3 regions of the Planococcus sp. SSTMD024 genome follow, and region 3 is predicted to be linked to each of the others. Evidence: riboswitches for the same ligand, from Rfam matches in the RefSeq annotation. Region 3 holds a riboswitch; each other region holds the start of a gene.
The links. A riboswitch is a leader RNA that binds a small molecule or an ion and turns the genes downstream of it on or off. The one in region 3 is predicted to bind cobalamin.
Positions count from the first base shown of each region.

Region 1: another riboswitch for cobalamin. It lies ahead of AB9R92_RS09680 (acyl-CoA thioesterase); the one in region 3 lies ahead of AB9R92_RS07690 (hypothetical protein).
Region 2: another riboswitch for cobalamin. It lies ahead of AB9R92_RS12375 (hypothetical protein); the one in region 3 lies ahead of AB9R92_RS07690 (hypothetical protein).

Region 1 covers NZ_JBGGNS010000022.1:164,288-170,635, reverse strand. The annotation lists gene AB9R92_RS09690 (ribonucleotide-diphosphate reductase subunit beta) at 1-967, opposite strand, end outside; gene AB9R92_RS09685 (ribonucleoside-diphosphate reductase subunit alpha) at 975-3,152, opposite strand; gene AB9R92_RS09680 (acyl-CoA thioesterase) at 3,155-3,643, opposite strand; cobalamin riboswitch at 3,781-3,959, opposite strand; gene AB9R92_RS09675 (DUF3934 domain-containing protein) at 5,056-5,244, opposite strand; gene AB9R92_RS09670 (glutathione peroxidase) at 5,316-5,792, opposite strand; gene AB9R92_RS09665 (transcriptional regulator, SarA/Rot family) at 5,821-6,258, opposite strand; gene AB9R92_RS09660 (organic hydroperoxide resistance protein) at 6,279-6,348, opposite strand, start outside.
Region 2 covers NZ_JBGGNS010000022.1:714,118-720,465, reverse strand. The annotation lists gene AB9R92_RS12390 (adenosylcobinamide amidohydrolase) at 1-87, opposite strand, end outside; gene AB9R92_RS12385 (FecCD family ABC transporter permease) at 88-1,080, opposite strand; gene AB9R92_RS12380 (ABC transporter substrate-binding protein) at 1,073-2,050, opposite strand; gene AB9R92_RS12375 (hypothetical protein) at 2,235-2,501, opposite strand; cobalamin riboswitch at 2,591-2,774, opposite strand; gene argS (arginine--tRNA ligase) at 2,819-4,480, opposite strand; gene AB9R92_RS12365 (YwiB family protein) at 4,477-4,887, opposite strand; gene speB (agmatinase) at 5,345-6,217, opposite strand; gene speE (spermidine synthase) at 6,219-6,348, opposite strand, start outside.
Region 3 covers NZ_JBGGNS010000021.1:120,046-126,393, reverse strand. The annotation lists gene AB9R92_RS07710 (thiamine pyrophosphate-dependent dehydrogenase E1 component subunit alpha) at 1-785, shown strand, start outside; gene AB9R92_RS07705 (alpha-ketoacid dehydrogenase subunit beta) at 808-1,830, shown strand; gene AB9R92_RS07700 (biotin/lipoyl-containing protein) at 1,845-2,294, shown strand; gene AB9R92_RS07695 (ABC transporter substrate-binding protein) at 2,464-3,423, opposite strand; gene AB9R92_RS07690 (hypothetical protein) at 3,420-3,962, opposite strand; cobalamin riboswitch at 4,130-4,309, opposite strand; gene AB9R92_RS07685 (ferritin) at 4,859-5,356, shown strand; gene AB9R92_RS07680 (alpha/beta family hydrolase) at 5,416-6,180, opposite strand.

The sequences.
Region 1 (6,348 bases), on a different contig from region 3:
TGTTCATCATATCATCGCCGAAGACGCGGATCCACGGCATCGGGTTGTCGCGCGTTTCGTAAAGGTTGCCGAGGCCGATTTGGCGCAGCCGCTTGTTTGCCAAATACTCGACGTATTCATTGAACTCATCAAGATCAAGCCCGTCAATCTCTCCAAGAATATGCTGTGCCCATTCTTTTTCGAGTTCGACGGCGTGCGCCACTTCCTCGCGGATCCAGTTGTTCATGTCATCAGTCGCGAGTTCCGGGTTTTCCGCGATCAGGATGCGGATAAACTGCGAAACGAAATAGGCGTGCTGCATTTCGTCGCGCTGGATGTAGCTGATCATCGTGCTGGTCTTGAGCATTTTCTGCTGGCGCGCCAGGTGGTAGAAAAACGCAAAGCCGGCGTAGAAATAAATGCCCTCCAAATTGATTGAGTTGACCGCAAGCTTCAGCAGGTTTTCCAAATTCGGTTCGGTACGGAACGCTTCGTACGCTTGTAAAATGCGTGCATTGCGTTTTCTGACGAGCGGGTCGTTCTTCGCTTCGTCAAAGCGCCGGTTTTGTTCATCGAGCGGCACAAGCGAGCTGAGGACGTAGGAATACGACTCGGTGTGGACCGCTTCTTGCTGGGCAATGACAGCGAAAATCGACTTGAAGCTCGAATCGCTGACATAATCCATCACTTGGGTCATCGTCGGCGTCTGCAGGCTATCAAGTGACGCGAGCTGCGTGTTGATGCGCAAAAAGACATCCTTCTCGGTTTCTGATAACGAGTCCCAATTTTTGATATCATCCTGCATATTGATTTCCTGAGCTTTCCAGAAGTTCGCCAACAGTGCTTGGTACAGTTCATACATATGCGGGTGGGCGATATCGTTCCAATTGAGCAAACCGGAGCTTGCCCCGCCGACAATGGCAGTCGAGCGGTTCGGTGCATCCGGGTCCATCAATGCTTGTTTCGTTAAAGTTTGCATGTTCCCCATCCTCTCTTTAGCTTTCACATGCCTCGCATGCTTCGATTTCTTCCTGCGACGTGCTGCGCACATAATAGCTCGTCTTCAATCCGCATTTCCACGCTTCGAGGTGCAATTCCAGCAATTCTTTGGCGCGAATCGTGTGCGGCACGTATAAATTAAAGCTGATCGACTGGTCGATATGGCGCTGTCTCGCCGCGTTTTGGCGGATGCTCCATTTTTGGTCCAGCACATGGCGCGCGCGGCGGTAATAATCATATGTCCGGTGGTTAAGGTCCGGTGCCGTCACGTTAAAGCGGAAATTCTTTTTCTCTTCTGCGTATTCGACAGCATACAAAGGGTCGATGCCGTCTGTCGAGCCGCCGATTTTCGCGGTCGATGAGTTCGGCGCGACCGCCATCATCCAGCCGTTGCGCACGCCGGATGCCGATACTTTCCGGCGCAATGCGTCCCAGCGCTCGCCCGTGTAGCTACGGCGCTCGAAATACTCGCCCGTATGCCATTCAGAACCTGTGAATTCACTGAATGCGCCTTTTTCTTCCGCCAGTCCCGCTGACGCGCGGATGGCATGCCAGGCAATTTCTTCATACAATGTATCGGCATACTCGACCGCTTCTTGCGTTTCCCAATGGATGCCGCGGAGCGCGAGCAGATGGTGCCAACCGAATGTCCCTAATCCAACGGCACGATATTTTTGATTGGTCACTTCCGCCTGGCCGACAGAAATCGTGTTCAAATCGATGACATTATCCAGCATGCGCAATTGAATCGGAACCAAGCGCGACAAGACGTCCGCTTGGACCGCTCTCGGCAAATTGATTGACGATAGGTTGCAGACGACAAAATCACCGGGTTTTTTCACGGTGACGAGATTGCCTTCCTCGTCTTTGTATTCTTTGATGATTTCAGTCGGCGACATGTTCTGTGCAATTTCACTGCATAGATTGCTGCAATAGATGGATGTTTTGCCGATGCCGCGCAAGTGCTTGTTCGGGTTCCCGCGGTTCACTTCGTCGCGGTAGAACATATACGGCGTGCCGGTCTCGAGCTGTGATACCATGATGCGCGCCATAACGTCCATCGCACGGAATGACTTTCTTGCCAATAAGGGATGATTGACCGCTTCTTCGTATTTTTCAGTGAAGTATTTATGATCGGTTTCGTCGTAGAAGTCTTCGAGGCCGAGCAAATTGCCCTGCTCGTCTTTCCAGGCCATCACTTGCTTGACTTCGTGCGGGCAGAACGTGTGCCATTCGCCGATGCTGCGCCCGTTTTCGTCTGTTTCCTGCAGCTTTTTCATGAACAAATCAGGAATCGACACGCCGGTGAAAATATCGTGCGCTTTTCGACGCTCATCGCCATTGTTCGTTTTCAAATCCAGGAAGCCGTTCATAATGTCTTTATGGAAGACATCCAAATAAACCGCCACTGCGCCTTGGCGCTGGCCGAGCTGGTCGACACTGACGGCTGTGTCATTAAGCAGCCGGATCCACGGGATGACGCCGGATGAATTGCCTTTGAATTTGCGGATGTCCGAACCGAGTGCGCGCACTTTTCCGTAATAAACGCCGAGGCCGCCGCCGTCTTTGCTGAGGCGCGCGACATCCCAGTTGTTTTGGTAGATGCCGTCAAGCGAATCTGCCACCGTGTCGATAAAACACGAAGACATTTGACCGAAGCTTTTCCCGGCATTCGACAAAGTGGGTGTCGCCACTGTCATATACAAGTTGCTCATCGCCCAATAGGCTTCTTTGACGAGTTCCAGGCGCCTCACTTTCGGTTCTTTTTGCATCAAAGTCATGGCGATAATGAGAAAGCGCTCTTGCGGCAATTCCCACACACGCCCATCATAGTCTTTTGCCAAATAACGGTCCGCCAGCAAAAACAAGCCGATGTAATTGAACAATTCGTCGCGTTCGGGTGCAATTTCGCGGCCCAACAGGCGAATTTCGCCCTCGGAATAAGCTTCGAGCAAGTCTTTCGAATAAATGCCAAGGCGGCTCAGCCCGTGAATCAATCCGTAGAAGTCATCGTATTTATTCGCCGCGCTGTAGCCGCGCGTTTGTGCCGCTTGCTCGTATAATTTCTCCAAATACAACCCTGCCGCCTCAAACGTCCAATGCGGTTCGTCCATCGACACCCGGTCAAGTGCATCCTGTATTTTTCTATCGCGTTCTACTGCTCCTAAAGTCATTGTTAACACAGCTCCTTTGCGTATTCGTTTGCGATCATTCGGCGTTCTTTCCGTTCTTGTGCATTCTCAAACAGTCGTTTCTCATTTTCCGTTTCCGGCACTACGCTCGCGACCGGTGTCGGACGGCCTTCTGCATCCACAGCGACCATCGTTAAGATTGAGGTAGTCGTCAAGCTGCACGTACCGCTTTCGATGTGCTGGCATTCCGCTTTGACGTATACTTCCATCGAGGTCCGGCCGGTCGAGATGACGACGCCTTCTAATGTCAGGATGTCGCCGACTTTCGCCGAGGACAGGAAATTGACGTTGTCGATCGACGCGGTCACGACCGCACGCCGGCTATGCTTCATCGCCGCAATGGCTGCGATTTCGTCGATATACGCAAGCACCGTGCCCCCAAAAATTGTGCCCATATGGTTGGTATCCGGCGGCAAGACGAGCCGGGACTGGATGGTCCTGGATACGCCGGCCGGAAGTTGTTCTCTATGCATGCTGACTTCCTCCTTTTTAAAAACACAAAAGCCCCCACTCTCCGGAGAGAATGGGGGCATAAACGCAAGTTAATGAAGTGGGCATACTTGGGCCGCACAAACCAAACCTTTGTCATCCTTCCCAATTCCCGGAGAAGTGCAAAACGACAACAAAGGCAGGTCTCCTGGCTCGCGCGTCACTCTCCCCATGCCCTTCCCGTCCATTGGACAGTGGGATTTCATGGTTCGTCTGCGCTTACAGTTGCGGGAACAGCTCCGGGATTTCACCGGATTCCCTATTCAGCCCATATTGGGCACCTTTGTTGCGGTATCACTATATATGGTGTTGAATTTTTACATCATCACCAAATCTTGTAGTTTCACTATAGACCAGTTCGAATTTCGCCGCAAGGATTTTCTCGAACTTCGTGAAGAAAGTGATAAAGGGTCTAGTGGCGGGCAGGTTTTTCGTACAAACCTTTCAATTGGTAGTTATTTTTTGATACGCGGTTCTGCGATTTTCCTTGTTTGCGTAAAAATAGTGAGAGCTTTCTTGTGGAACAGTTTTGGCAGTTGGTTTGTGCTTCAGCTTGGCAGTCGCCGCCGGGCTTTGGGTTAGCCTTTCGCAATAAGCCAGGAAGAGCACCTGTCTTATCGCTTCGGCTCACCCCTTTGCGCTCGGCGGCTTAGAGACCTTATTGATCTTTGTGTGTTTAATCGGATCTACTTCTTTAGTTAGTTACCGGCTAGCGGGGGAATCGCTTCCCGAGGACAGGCTTCGGTGAAGATGGTGAGAGCTTTCTTGTGGAACAGTTTTGGCAGTTGGTTTGTGCTTCAGCTTGGCAGTCGCCGCCGGGCTTTGGGTTAGCCTTTCGCAATAAGCCAGGAAGAGCACCTGTCTTATCGCTTTGGCTCACCCCTTTGCGCTCGGCGGCTTAGAGACTCCATTGGTCTTTATGTGTTTAATTAGATCTACTTCTTTAGTTAGTTACCGGCTAGTGGGGGAATCGCTTCCCGGGGACAGGCTTCGGTGAAGATGGCGAGAGCTTTCTTGTGGAACAGTTTTGGCGGTTGGTTTGTGCTTCAGCTTGGTAGTCGCCGACCTGCTTTGGGTTGGCCTTTCGCAATAAGCCAGGGAGAGCGCCTGTCTTGTTGCGTCGGCTCACCCTTGTCGCTGGCCGGCTGAGAGATTTCGTTGATCAGTGCGTATTTAATTAGATCTGCTTTTTTAGTTAGTTGCCGGCTAATGGAGGAATCGCTTCCTGAGGCACGCATCGGCAAGATAGATAGAGTTGATCCTGAAGCTTGGTGTGTGCTTCAAATTAGTTTTCAGCGCTTTGATTAGCGTAGCTCGCAACAAAATCCCCACCATTATCCGCCCTTTCTATTTCCCGGGAAATAAAAAGGCCGCGCAATTACCTGCGCGGCTTTTGTTATCCATCGACCCATTCAGATTCAGCTTCTGGCTGTTTTCCTTTTTGGTTCGTGGCTTCTTTATTGTCTTTGCTTGTATACGGCTTGAAACTTTTGGCTTTGTTTTTGCCTTTTTCCCAACGGTTCCAGCCTTTCTTGCCGGTTCCTTGGCCTACGCCGCTTTTCGATTTAGCTTTCGCTTTGCCCATTTCTTTCACTCCCGTTCACTCATCGTGACGTTCAGCTTACCACATCCCGCCGCTTTCGTGAACAAAGGTGTTTAGGCGCTGAGCACTTTCTGGATGTCTTTGTGCATCGAATCAGGTGTATCTTTCGGCGCGAACCTCGCCACGACTTTGCCGTTCGGGTCGACCAGGAATTTTGTGAAATTCCATTTGATGCCGCTCGACAGGAAGCCTTTCGTATTCGACGTCAAAAAATCGAACAAGGGATGCGCATCTTTACCGTTCACTTTGATGATGTCATGCATAGGGAACGTAACGCCGTAAGTCATGCGGCACGACGATTCGGCATCCGCCGCTTCGCCGAGTTCCTGGCCGAATTGATCGGACGGAAAGCCGAGCACAACGAGGCCTTCATCTTTGTAGCGCTGGTAAATCTTTTCGAGGCCGTCAAATTGGCCGCGCAAACCGCATTTAGTCGCCGTGTTGACGATGACCATTGGCTGGCCTTTGTAGCGTTCGAGTTTGTACTCTTCCCCGCTGGCATCGGTGACCTTAATATCATAGATTCCCATCATTCATCACTCCTGTTTCCATGAATTTTCATAGATCCATCTCGCCGAAAAATGCATTCAAGGCTTTCAAGTTGTTCATCAGTTCGATGGCATTGACATCAAGATAATTGCAGCTGGTGATCTTGTCGTGAATGGCCTGCTCGATCGGTTTTTCATCCGCGCGCGACTGTTCGGTCAAGGAAATCCGGAAAGCACGGCGGTCTTCAGCCGATTGTTCTTTCACAATCCGGCCATTTTGAATCATCCGGTTGATGATCGGGGTGAGCGTGCCGGTGCCGAGCCCGAGTTGCCTGCCGATCTCTTTCATCGTCAAGCCGTCTTCTTCCCATAGCACGAGCAACACCAAATACTGCGTAAAGGTCAGGCCGAACGGTTCTAAGGTCTTCGCGTAAAGTTTCGAGAAATTGCTCGAAGCTTTGTACACTTCAAAGCATAGTTGCTGTTCCAGTCTGGTTGGTTTGTCCATGTCATCACCTGTTTTTCTGCTTATCGAACGACAATCTCCACGTCCACTGAATCTTTAATGGCTTTGGAATATGGGCAATAGGCGTGGGCT
Region 2 (6,348 bases), on a different contig from region 3:
CATACGGCCTTTCTCAACACCAAATGATATGCGGTCGACGATTTTCTTGTCGCCGTAGCCGCCTGACAGGTTTTCAATTTGCAACATTTAAAGCCCTCCTCTGCGTTGCCGGAAAAAGATGAATGCAAAGACCGGCGCCCCGATAAACGCGGTGATAACGCCAATCGGCAATTCGGTCGGTGAAATGATCGTCCGTGCCACCAGGTCGCAAACGATCAAAAGTGCAGCTCCGTTGATGAACGATAAGGGCAGCACATGGCGGTGGTCAGAGCCCCAGACAAGGCGCGTCATATGCGGGACGACCAAGCCGACAAAACCGATTGTCCCGGAAACGGCAACTGCCGATCCGGTCAGGACCGATCCGCCGATCAAAATCGCCAGCTTGCTCCTTTTGACGTCCACGCCCAGATGCTGTGCACGTTCTTCCCCGAACAGCATCGCATTTAATTCCCGGCGGTAAAGCCATAAGACGAAGGAACCGACAAGCACAAACGGCAGCGCCATCTGGACATAGGGCCAACCGCGCATCGACACGCTGCCAAGCAGCCAGCCGATGATCTGCCGCAGTTCTTCCCCGGTCAATGCGATCATCAAAGACATGATCGACCCCAGGAATGAACTGAAGATGATGCCGGTCAAAATAACCGTTTCCATCTTCATCGAGCGGTCGACAAGCCGTGCAAAGCCCATGACGGCGAGCATCGTGATCAAAGCGCCGATCATGCTGATGACCGGCAATGTGAACAGACCGAGAAATGGGATGGAGATGCCGAAAAAAAGCGTCATCACGGCACCGACAGCGGCACCGGACGACACTCCCAAAGTATATGGATCAGCGAGCGGGTTTTTCAGCAAGCCTTGAAAAGCTGCGCCCGCAATCGCAAGTGCCGCACCGACCAGTCCCGCAAGCACCACACGCGGCATGCGGATATTCCATAAAATATTCGCCGCCGCTTCGTCCGAAGAAGGATTCCAGATAACCGCCGGTGAAATCGGCACCGTTCCGACCGTTACGCCAAGCACTACTGCCCCGCCCAATAACACCAGGGAGACCACGTAGGCGAGTACAGATTTACTCACCGAAGGTCTCCGGATAAATCACTTCTGCCAACGTCATCAAGCCTTCCGTCAAACGCGGGCCTGGGCGAGTGACGGTATCGGGATTCAGTTCATGAATGGCATCTTCCTGAACAGCCGTCACATCGGCATAACCGCTGCGCTCTTTAATCAGTTCAGCAGCATTTTCGATATAACCGCCTTCTGTCGTGATGATGATGTCAGGGTTTGCCGCAACGACTGCTTCCGAATCCATGCTGATCCAGCCTTCCTGCCCCCCTGCGACATTTTCCGCTTGAATCATTGTCAGCATTTCGTGGATGAACGTACCCGTGCCGGCTGTATAGAGTTCCGGTTCGCTGCCGATCTCCACGAAGACCGATTTGGATTCATCGACACCAGCCGCCAGTTCTTCAACTTCCGCGACTTGCGTTTCCATTTCCTCGATTAACCCGTCTGCTGCCTCCACTGCGCCTGACACTTGGCCGATAACGGAAATCGTTTCATATACTTCGTCAAATGTTTCTGCATTTTCCACGACAAAGACATTCAATCCGGCATCACGCAGCTGCTGATATCCTTCAGTTCCCATGCCGAGCCCTGATTCATGGGCCAAAACGACATCCGGCTGCAGGCTGATGATTTTTTCTACATTGAATTCCTGGCCGCCGATCTTTTCAAGATCCGCTGCTTCTTCCGGGTAATTGTCGAAATCCGAAACGCCAACCATTTTTTCGCCCAGCCCAAGTTCATAAGCGATTTCCGTATTGGAAGGAATCATCGAAACGAAAGATTCCGGTTCTTCTTCAATGACCACTTCATCGCCCATGGCGTCGACTAAGGTGACCGGAAATTCCGCTTCCGCTACTTCCGAAGGCGGTTCAGCCGGTGTTTCTACATCTTGATCTTCGACAGGCGCCGCACCGTCGCCGCATCCAGCCAGTACAATGGCGGCCATTCCTGCAGCTGTCCCAAATTTCCATCTATTTTTCATGTTTATTCCTCCTGATGTTTTGTATTTTCCCTACCAAGCGCTCGCTCGGGTCATAAGCAACACTCAGGCTGGGCGGCAAAGAGCGCCACTTCGCCGGATCGTCTTATGCCTGTCGGGGGCTCATAGGATGTGAGTCAGCTAAGCGTTGCGACAGGACGTCGCGCACTTAGCTTAGCTTCCGCTCTTAGATGCTTTCGCTTTTCTTATTGTCTAGCTCCAGCGGCCTGCCTCTCGGGTCGTAAGCCGACTGCCCTGTGCGGCTGAAAAACGCCACTTCGGGTATCCGTCTTACGCCTGTCGAGGCATAACGGCCGCTTCCACATTTCTTCTTGTCTAGTTCCAGTGCCCAACTCCTCGGGGTCATAAGCCATTCCGGCTGTGCGGCAAAGAGCGCCGCTTCGCCGGATCGTCTTATGCCTGTCGAATCTACACGGGCGCTTGCACATTTCATTAAAAAAATCCCCTGCAGTGAAACTGCGGGGGATTTACAGGACGGTTCGCAAAAAAGCTTGCGCGTCCGGCCTGTCCTCGCAAGCTTTCGGTTCGGTGTTCATGAAGGCAGGTCTCCTGGCTTGTGATCATCGCTCGCTGCGCCTTCCCGGAATTTCCAGTGGCTTTGTTGCAGTTCGCTCTCACATACAGTGGCGGGACCGCGCCGGAATCGCACCGGCTTCCCTTTTAACTCATGTTCTTAGACATAAGCACCTTCATGATTGCTATTCAGTTTATTTGATGACTCCATTATACACCGAAAGTTCTAATTGTCTTCTACATTTTTTCAGGTGCTTGGACGCCGACTGTCTTCAAGGCGTTTGCGAGTGTCGTCTTAACCCCTTCGATCAGGGCAAGGCGTGCACGCGTCAATTCTTCATTGCTGGCATCGAGTACTTTGTTGGCGTTATAGAAACTGTGGAAGTTCGAGGCCAATTCATGGATATACGTCGTGACGCGGTGAGGCGCACGGAGTTTTGCAGCGTCAGCAATCACTTGCGGGAAATCGCCGATTTTCTTCAGTACTTCGATTTCCTTTTCGTCCGTCAACAGCTCCAGATGGTCAATTGAAGCGGTGAAGTTTTGCTCCGCTGCCTGGCGCAAGATCGAGCAGATGCGCGCATGTGCGTACTGGGAATAATAAACAGGGTTTTCGTTGGACTGGGAAACGGCCAAGTCCAGGTCGAAATCCATATGCGAATCACCCGAGCGCATCGCAAAGAAATAACGGACAGCGTCAAGCCCTACCAATTCAACCAATTCGCGCATCGTGACGGCTTTGCCGGTACGTTTGCTCATTTTCATCTTTTCGCCGTCTTTATACAATTGCACCATTTGAATAATGCTCACTTCAAGCGTATCGCGGTCATAACCGAGCGCTTCGATCGCCGCTTTCATGCGCGGGATGTAGCCGTGATGGTCAGCTCCCCAAATATTGATGAGTTTGTCGAAGCCGCGCTGGATTTTATCTTCATGGTAAGCGATATCCGGCGTCAAATATGTGTACGTGCCGTCGTTTTTAATGAGCACGCGGTCTTTATCGTCGCCGAATGTCGTCGAGCGGAACCAAGTCGCGCCGTCTTCTTCGTAAATATGGCCGTTGTCCCGCAGTTTTTTCAAGGCTGCGTCGATCTTGCCGTTTTCGTAAAGGGAGGTTTCCGAATACCACACATCGAAATGGACACGGAAATCGGCCAAGTCTTTCTGCAGTTTCGCCAGCTCCACTTTCAAGCCGTGCTCACGGAATGCTTTATAACGCTCTTCTTTCGTCATGTGAAGGAATTTATCGCCGTGTTCTTTAACAAGATCAGCCGCGATATCGATAATATCTTGGCCGCGGTAGCCGTCTTCCGGCATGCTTTCGCCTTTGCCTAAAGCTTCAAAATAGCGCCCTTCAATCGACAAGGCCAAATTATTGATCTGGTTGCCGGCGTCATTGATGTAATATTCACGGGATACGTCATAGCCGGCCAGATCCAAAATATTGCACATGGAATCGCCGACAGAAGACCCGCGGGCATGCCCTAAGTGAAGATCACCAGTCGGGTTCGCGGAAACGAACTCAACTTGGATGCGCTGGCTGTTGCCCGAATTCGAGCGGCCATATTCCGCGCCTTGCTCAAGTACCGTCTTGATGACATCGTTCAAATAATCTTTTTTGATGATGATATTAATGAAGCCAGGGCCCGCGATATCGACTTTTTCGATATTCGCTGACTGTGTGTCCAAGTTTTCAACGATGGCTTCTGCGATTGCGCGCGGCGGCTTTTTCGCGAGGCGCGTCAGTTGCATCGCCACGTTTGTCGCATAGTCGCCGTTCGCTTTATCTCTCGGCGATTCCAATTGGACCTGGACCGTTTCTTCTGTGAGTCCCGCTTTTTGAACCGCTTCGGCAATCGCCTGTTTAATATTTTGCTGTACTTGTTCTACTGCGTTCATTTGGTTCCCTCCGTAAACTGTATTTCCATTTCGTATTCGCCGGCAAAATCGTTTCCGAGCGCTAAGTCATAGCGCACTTTGAAACGGCTTTCCGTCATGATCAGTTCATGCGCTTTGGTCGTCAGCATGAACGATTCTTCCCCATGGCGCAAATTGCCGGTCTGTTCCTTATCCAACAGGAACGGCAGGCGCATCTGCAAGCCTCCGCTGCGCATCACGACGGCATCTATTTCACCGAGTTTGACCGTTGTCCGGATATCGAGCTCGTCCTGCCGCTCCTCGTATTGCAGATAGCGGCGTCCGTTTTTCTCGGTCAAAACGCCTTCTGAACGCAGTTCCATCACTTGATCTTCGGCACCCGGCTGGCGGATGATCGTCGTCAATTTGATTTTCACCGATTTTTTCATATGCATCCGCCTTTCCGATTAATAATAACCTTTTCATTATAGCCCGACTGATGCCGTTTTTTCAATCTAATCCGAGCCGGCTCCTTCGATGCCCCTGCAAATAAAAAAAGGCTCTCTGTTGCCGCAATTTAGTTTTAGGCAAAAACAAAGCCGGCCTGTTAAATTCAGGCCGGCCTTGTTTTCGTTTATGGAACTGCCCTGTGCGGCAAAGGGCGCCGCTTCGGCCATCCGTCTTACGCCTGTCGAGGGCTCACAGGATGTGAGTCAGCTAAGCGTTGCGACAGGACGTCGCGCATTTAGCTTAGCTTCCGCTCTTAGACGCTTTCGCTTTTCTTATTGTCTAGCTGCAGCGCCCAGATTCTCGGGGTCATAAGCCATTCTGGCTGTGCGGCTGAAAAGCGCCGCTTCGCCAGACCGTCTTATGCCCGTCGAATCTACATGGGCGCTTGCGCTTTTCTTATTTAACCCACCCGAGGATCATTTCGCGGATGAGTTTGCTTGCTGTGTTGGCAGTTTGATCGGAATGATCGTACACCGGCGCGAGTTCGACGAGATCGAAGCCGACGACGTTGACGCCCGATGCGGCGATGGCATGGATCGATGCGAGCAGTTCACGCGATGTGATGCCGCCTGCGTCGACCGTTCCCGTACCCGGTGCATGTGCCGGGTCGAGTACGTCCAGATCAATTGTGATATAAACCGGACGTCCATCGAGTGTCGGCAGTACTTGTTTCAACGGCTCGAGCACTTCGAATTTGTATAGGTGCATGCCTTGCTCTTTCGCCCATTCGAATTCTTCTTTCATGCCTGAACGGATGCCGAACGAATAAACATTCTTCGGTCCGATGTGATCGGCAATTTTACGGATCGGCGTTGAGTGCGAATATTCTTCGCCTTCGTAGTTTTCACGAAGATCCGTATGCGCATCAAAATGGATGATGGCAAGGTCGTCATAGTGGCTCGCGACCGCTTTCATGACCGGCAAAGAGACCAAATGCTCGCCGCCCATGCCCATTGGGATTTTTCCATCCGCCAAAAGTGTGTGCACATACGTCTCGATTTCGAGAAGGGATTTTTCCGGATTGCCGAATGGCAACGGGATATCGCCTGCATCAAAGAATTTCACGTCTTCAAGTTCGCGGTCCAGGTACGGGCTGTATTCTTCCAGCCCGATCGACACTTCGCGGATTTTGTTCGGGCCAAAACGGGATCCCGGGCGGTAGCTGACGGTCCAGTCCATCGGCATGCCGTAAAGGACTGCTTTGGACTCTTCATAATTCGGGTGGCTTTTGATGAATACTTTTCCTGAATAAGTTTCGTCAAAACGCATCTTATTCACCCGTCAAATCTTTCACGAATTTCGGCAACACGAATGCCGCGTTGTGCAATTCCGGCGTGTAGTATTTTGTTTCGATGTCGTGGAAACGCTCAGCCGGCACTTCCAGTGGGTTGTATTTTTTT
Region 3 (6,348 bases):
ATACGGTGACTGCGCCGCACCGCCCGCATCATCACGCCATAGCCAAAGGCGTCGATTTGAAGAAAATGACGGCGGAGATTTTCGGCAAGGAAAGCGGGCTTGGAAAAGGCAAGGGAGGCCATATGCATTTGTTCGACCCGCAAGCGAAGTTTTCTTGCGGCGGCATCGTCGCAGCCGGCATTCCGCATGCGGTCGGTGCGGCCATGGCCAATAAAATGAAAGGCAAAGACTGGGTCGCGGTTGCCTTCATCGGCGAAGGGGCGGCGAATGCCGGGGCGTTCCATGAATCGCTCAATCTCGCCGCTTTGTGGAACTTGCCGCTGATCCTCGTCGTGGAAGACAATTCATACGGCATTTCGGTACCGAAGAAATCTTCGACTTCGGTCGAATCGAACGATCTGCGCGCCTCCGCATATGGCGTCGCGGGCGCTTACGTCAAAGACAACGATCCGGTCGCGATGTATAAAGCCTCCGAAGAAGCGGTCAACCGGGCACGCAACGGACAGGGCCCGACCATCATCGAAATCGAGACTTTCCGTTTCCTCGGCCATTTCCAAGGCGATCCCGAGTTATACCGGGATAAGGAAGAAGTTCCCGGACTGCGGGCACGCGACCCGATCATGAAACTGCGCCAGCAGCTGCTGGATGCCGAACAAGTAACTGAATCGGAACTGCAAGATATCGAGACCCGCGCTAAACAAGAAGTCGATGACGCGTACCAATTCGCACGCGACAGTGATTATCCGAAACCTGAAGCCGCATTGGATGACGTCTTTACATCTTAATCCGAAAAGGAGAGATTCCGAAATGGAGACAGCGAAAAAAAGAATGCTGACGGGCAATAAAGCGATGGCGGAAGCGATTGCCCAGGAGATGGAGAACGACAAAAACGTATTCGTGCTTGGTGAAGACATCGGAAAATACGGCGGCATTTTCGGCTCGACGCAAGGCTTAATGGAAAAATTCGGGCCGGAGCGCGTGCTCGATACGCCGATTTCCGAGACCGCGTTTATCGGTGCGGCCATCGGGGCGGCGGCAGAAGGCATGCGGCCGATTGCGGAATTGATGTTCGTCGATTTCTTCGGCGTCTGCATGGACCAGATCTACAACCATATGGCGAAGATCCCCTATATGTCTGGCGGCAATGTCCGCTTGCCGATGGTGCTTATGACAGCAGTCGGCGGCGGCTATAGCGACGCTGCGCAGCATTCCCAGACTTTGTATGCGACGTTCGCCCATATGCCGGGCATGAAAGTGGTCGCGCCGAGCACGCCGTATGACTTGAAAGGCATGATGACCTCCGCAATCCGCGACGACAATCCGGTTGTTTTCATGTTCCACAAATCGCTTCAAGGGCTCGGCTGGATGGATCAGCTTGATTATGCGGTCGGCCATGTGCCGGAAGAATCGTATACTGTGCCGCTCGACAAAGCGAAGGTCATGCGGGAAGGCAAAGACGTGACCATTGTCGGCATCCAGATGATGACGCATTTCGCGATGGAAGCGGCGGAACGTCTCGCAAAAGACGGCATCGAAGCGGAAGTCATCGATTTGCGTTCTTTGGCGCCGATTGATAAAGATACGATCATCAAGTCGGTGAAGAAAACACATCGGCTGGTCGTCGTCGACGAAGACTACCGCTCGTATGGCATGACCGCGGAAATTGCGGCCATCGTCTCGGAGGAAGCGCTCTATGAACTCGAATCGCCGATCAAGCGACTCGCGATTCCGGATGTGCCGATTCCGTATAGCCATGTGCTCGAAGATTTCGTCTTGCCGGGGCCGGACAAAATCGTCGAAACGGTCAAACAGATGATGGATGAAGCGTAAGAGGAGGCGATGGAATGCATGATGTGACGTTACCGAAGCTTTCGGAAGATACCGATGAGAGCTTGATTGTCCTGTGGTTCGTGGATGAAGGCGATTATGTCGAAGAAGGCGCTGCGCTGTGTGAAGTGCAGACGGAAAAAGCGGTATCGGAAATCCGTGCCGAAACGAGCGGGACGGTGAAGAAAATCCACGTGAAGCGCGGCGATTCCGCCAAAGCCGGCACATTACTTGCGGTCATCGACCCGAAAGGACAAGCTGCCGGAAACACAGCAGCTTCCGAAAAAGTCCACCTCGAACAGGCGGAAGAAAACGAAGCGCCGCAGGAAACGGCGGGCTTCACCCGCGTGTCGCCGAGGCTGCGCCATCTCGCAAAAGAACTGGGCGTCAAACTTGAAGGCGTCAAAGGCAGTGGGAAAGGCGGGGCGATCACCGAACAGGACATCCGCGATGAAGCGGGGTTATGAATAAAGAAAAGGCGCAACCGGTTTGATCGGTTGCGCCTTTTTTTGTTGATGAATTGATTATTCATTTTTATTGGTACGCAAGAATGACAGCACTTGCACCCCCATTACTCGGCACTTGATAAATACGGGTGCAGCTTGAAAAGTGCCTGCTCTTATTGAATGAATAGACTTATTCCATCAATTCAGGATAAACGGTTTCCGCAACTAACTGTACGGCTTCGCCGATGCGCGGCCCAGGGCGGGAAGTGATGTCGGAATCGATGAAATGCACTTCGTCGTTCTCGATGGCGTCCACATCCGACCAGCTGTCGCGCGCTTCGATATCACCGACGGCATCTTCGACATAAGAAACGGTCGTCAAGATGACTTCTGGATCGCGGGTGATGACTTCTTCTTCGGAGATACTCGGCCATCCTTCAAGATCTTCAAAGGCATTGGTTACTTGGGCGTGGTCAAGGATTTCCTGCATGAATGTCGACTTGCCGGTCGTGTAGATTTCAGGAGACGGGCTGATTTCCACGTACACTTCTTTTTGCTCGTCAACCGCGGCAAGGCGTTCCTGGACATCTTCGATTTGCGTTTGGATGCCTTCGATCACTTCAGCGCCTTTTTCTTCTTTCGCAAGAACAGAGGCGATTTGTTCGATATCACCGTAGACTTCGTCGAATGAAGTGGCCGATTCGATGACGAATACCGGAATATCGGCGTCTTCAAGTTGCGCTAGCGCAGGCGGTGCTTCGCCGGTTGAATAAGCCAAAACGACATCCGGGTCGAGCTGGATGATTTTCTCGGCATTGAATTCGACTGAATCACTGACACGTTCGATGTCTTGTGCGGCTTCCGGGTAGTTGTCAAAGTCCGTGACGCCGACCAATTGATCGCCGGCATCGAGTGCGAAGACGATTTCGGTATTGCTCGGGATAAGCGAGACGATCGTTTCAGGCGCTTGTTCGAATTCGATTTCTTCGCCGCGGTCATCGGTGACGGTGTACGGAGCGTCACTTGACGTTTCAGTGGACGTTTCTTCGGTTGTTTCTTCCGTTGCGGGTGCTTCGGCAGCCTCATCCTGGCAAGCACCGAGTGTTAAAGCGAGTGGAATGCTGAGTAAGAGAAATGATTTGATTTTCACGAGTGAGTCTCCTTTTTCTTCATGCGTTTTGTTGGATAGGATTTGCTGACGAACGGGATTTCATTGACGCCGTGCTGCTTATTGGCATAGACGGCCATGACAAAAAAGACATTGGCGAGCAGGTTGGCATAGTCCATCAAATGCTCCGGCACTTCGCGCTCAAGCGTCACATGGTGCAGGGCGCGGACGGATTTTTTCGCTTCGCTGCGGCAGACGTGGAGAATGCACGCACCGTGCGTTCCTTGCGGCAGGACGAACTGGTCAATTTCTTCTTTCACTTCTGCGACGTAGCGGTCGTACAAGTTACTGAGATCGGCGAGGTCTTGTTCGGTAATGGCGAGTTTCCCGCGTACCGAGCCGTTCAAGTGATAGACCATCGGCTGCAGGTAGCGCAAATCATCGATGATTTGAGGGACATCGTTGACCGCGATGGCTTCGCCGATCCGCGTCGTCAAGGAATCGGTGCGGATCTCGAAATCGACCGTCGAAGCGCTTTCCCTCATAAACGGATAGCACAAATAGCGCATGTCTTTTTTCATTTGTTCACCTCCTGGATAGAATCCGTAAATATCAGCAGACGTATCGCTTTCTAAAAGAGACAAAAAAAGCCACTCTCAACGAAGAGAGTGGCACGATTGCGAATATCCAGCACAAAGCTGTCCATAGGAAAAAGTTGCCGTAGATCCTCTTATCTTCCGAAGAGCAAAAATACGTTCAGAAAAAGGTAGGTCTCCTGGCTTGTGCATCGCTTTACTCTAAGGCCTTCCCGGGTCTCCCCAGTGGCATCTCTTATTTCATACGCACTTACAGTTGCGGAAACAGCTCCGGATTTCCACCGGATTCCCTGTTACGCTGACGAATCAGCACCTTTTCCCTGCATGATTATTTACTTAGTTTCAGTGTAGCATTTTTGAGGTGAATTTAGGAGAGCATTGTAGAAATGTTATTTGCTTGAATGAAGGCATGTATTTGATTCGCCGCGCCGGCCGCTTTGGGCATGGCTCCCGCACTGAGCCGGGGAGGGCGCCCGTCTCATCGCTTCGCCTAGCCCTTGGACGCGGCGTCGCTGGGGTTGTTCATTGTGAAAAGAGGATGATTTATTTAAACTCCACTGTTTGAAAGATATAGGCGAGTGGAATGCTCCCAGCGCTGCGCACTGAGTCGCAGTGTCTGGTTTATTATAGGATATAAAATTGATCTTGTTGGAATGAAGATATTGTATGAAATCATCGCGCCGGCCGCTTTGGGCATGGCTCCTGCACTGAGCCGGGGAGGGCGCCCGTCTCATCGCTTCGCCTAGCCCTTGGACGCGGCGTCGCTTGATAGTTCATTGTGAAGTGTATTGACAATTTTATTTCCTATCAAACTCCTATTGAATTGCTTAATCAATGAACGTGTTATAATACCGCTAAATAGAGTAGAGGAGGAATTCAACATGCTACCAACAAATTTGACGGAAGCCTTGAACGATCAATTCAATAACGAACTTCAAGCTGCACATGCGTACACAGCGATGGCGTCATATTTTTCGGAAAAAGGGTATCATGGATTTGCCAATTTCTATTTAGTCCAATCACGAGAAGAACATGTTCACGCGATGAAATTCTATCATTACTTGGTGACGATGGATGAACAACCCGTACTCCAGGCGTTAACGGAACCGAGAAACGAATATACCAGTGCTCTGGATGTTGTAGAAGCTTCACTGGCGCAGGAAAAGTCAGTCACGGCAAACATATATAAACTGGTAAGCATGGCGGATGAACTGCAGGAACATGCTACGCTTTCATTTTTGGATTGGTTCATCGAAGAACAAATGGAAGAAGAAAAAATGTTCCGGGACATGATCATTCGCATAAGAGGCATCGAAGAAGGCGGCGAGTATTTCCTGAAAATGGACGACGAGTTCGCTTCAAGAAAACTAGAAGATTAATATGATCGTAAAAAAAAGCACACAGCTTATTGTGTGCTTTTTTTATAATTTTTAATTTATCATGATTCACTTTGACTTAAGGAATGATCATTTTCGAACCACTCAACAATTAAATCGATGATGATTTCTTGTTGTTCACTAACGGTAATCTGGGCCTCATTGTCGCCGGACTGACTGCCATATACGCCGAAATACGCGTGGTTTCCGCCTGGGATTTCAATGAAATCTGTTGTTTCCGGCAAGTTCGGGCTGTTTTCCTTAATCTTTTCAGGTGTACTTAAGCCGTCTTGTGAACCGCTGATGGATAGAACGGGTAAGTTGGATTCACTCAAATAGTCATTGCTTGCTGCGTATGCCCCAAGCAATATGAGCCCGCTTACGCGATCTAACTGCTGATCGGCATACATAGCGGCTGCTGCGCCTCCCATTGAATGGCCCGAAACATACCACTCGATGCTGTCGTCACTTTCTATGATTTCATCCGCTTTTGAAACATCTAGAATAGACAAATTTAATCTGACTGAAGGAATAGCGACTGTGATATTTTGCTTTGATAATTCTTGTGCTAAATAAGCATATGCTTCAGGTTCGACTTTTGCGCCAGGATAAAGGATCAACCCTTTTTCTGCATTTTCTGCCCTAAAGATATACCACCCATCCTCGGGTTCTACAACTTCCTCCATTTCGATTTGTTCAGCATCTACCGCTTCAAATGTATTTTGAGACCATATAAAAAAGATAGAGAAGCTCAGAATTACGACTAAAGCTAGTATGAAAAGCGAGATGAAAAGGGTTTTTTTGTTTAGAATTTTTTTCATGATCATTACCGAATTATTCCTAATTTAACCAAGCAGAAAAATATAGCTAATCCACCGGTTAAAATTATAAATAATTTTCCTTTCTGGATTTTTTGAAAGTATTCACTTAATTCGCATTAAATTAAAGCTTCATCCAACTTAAGTGTAAATATTACCGGAAAAAGTTAACCGGGA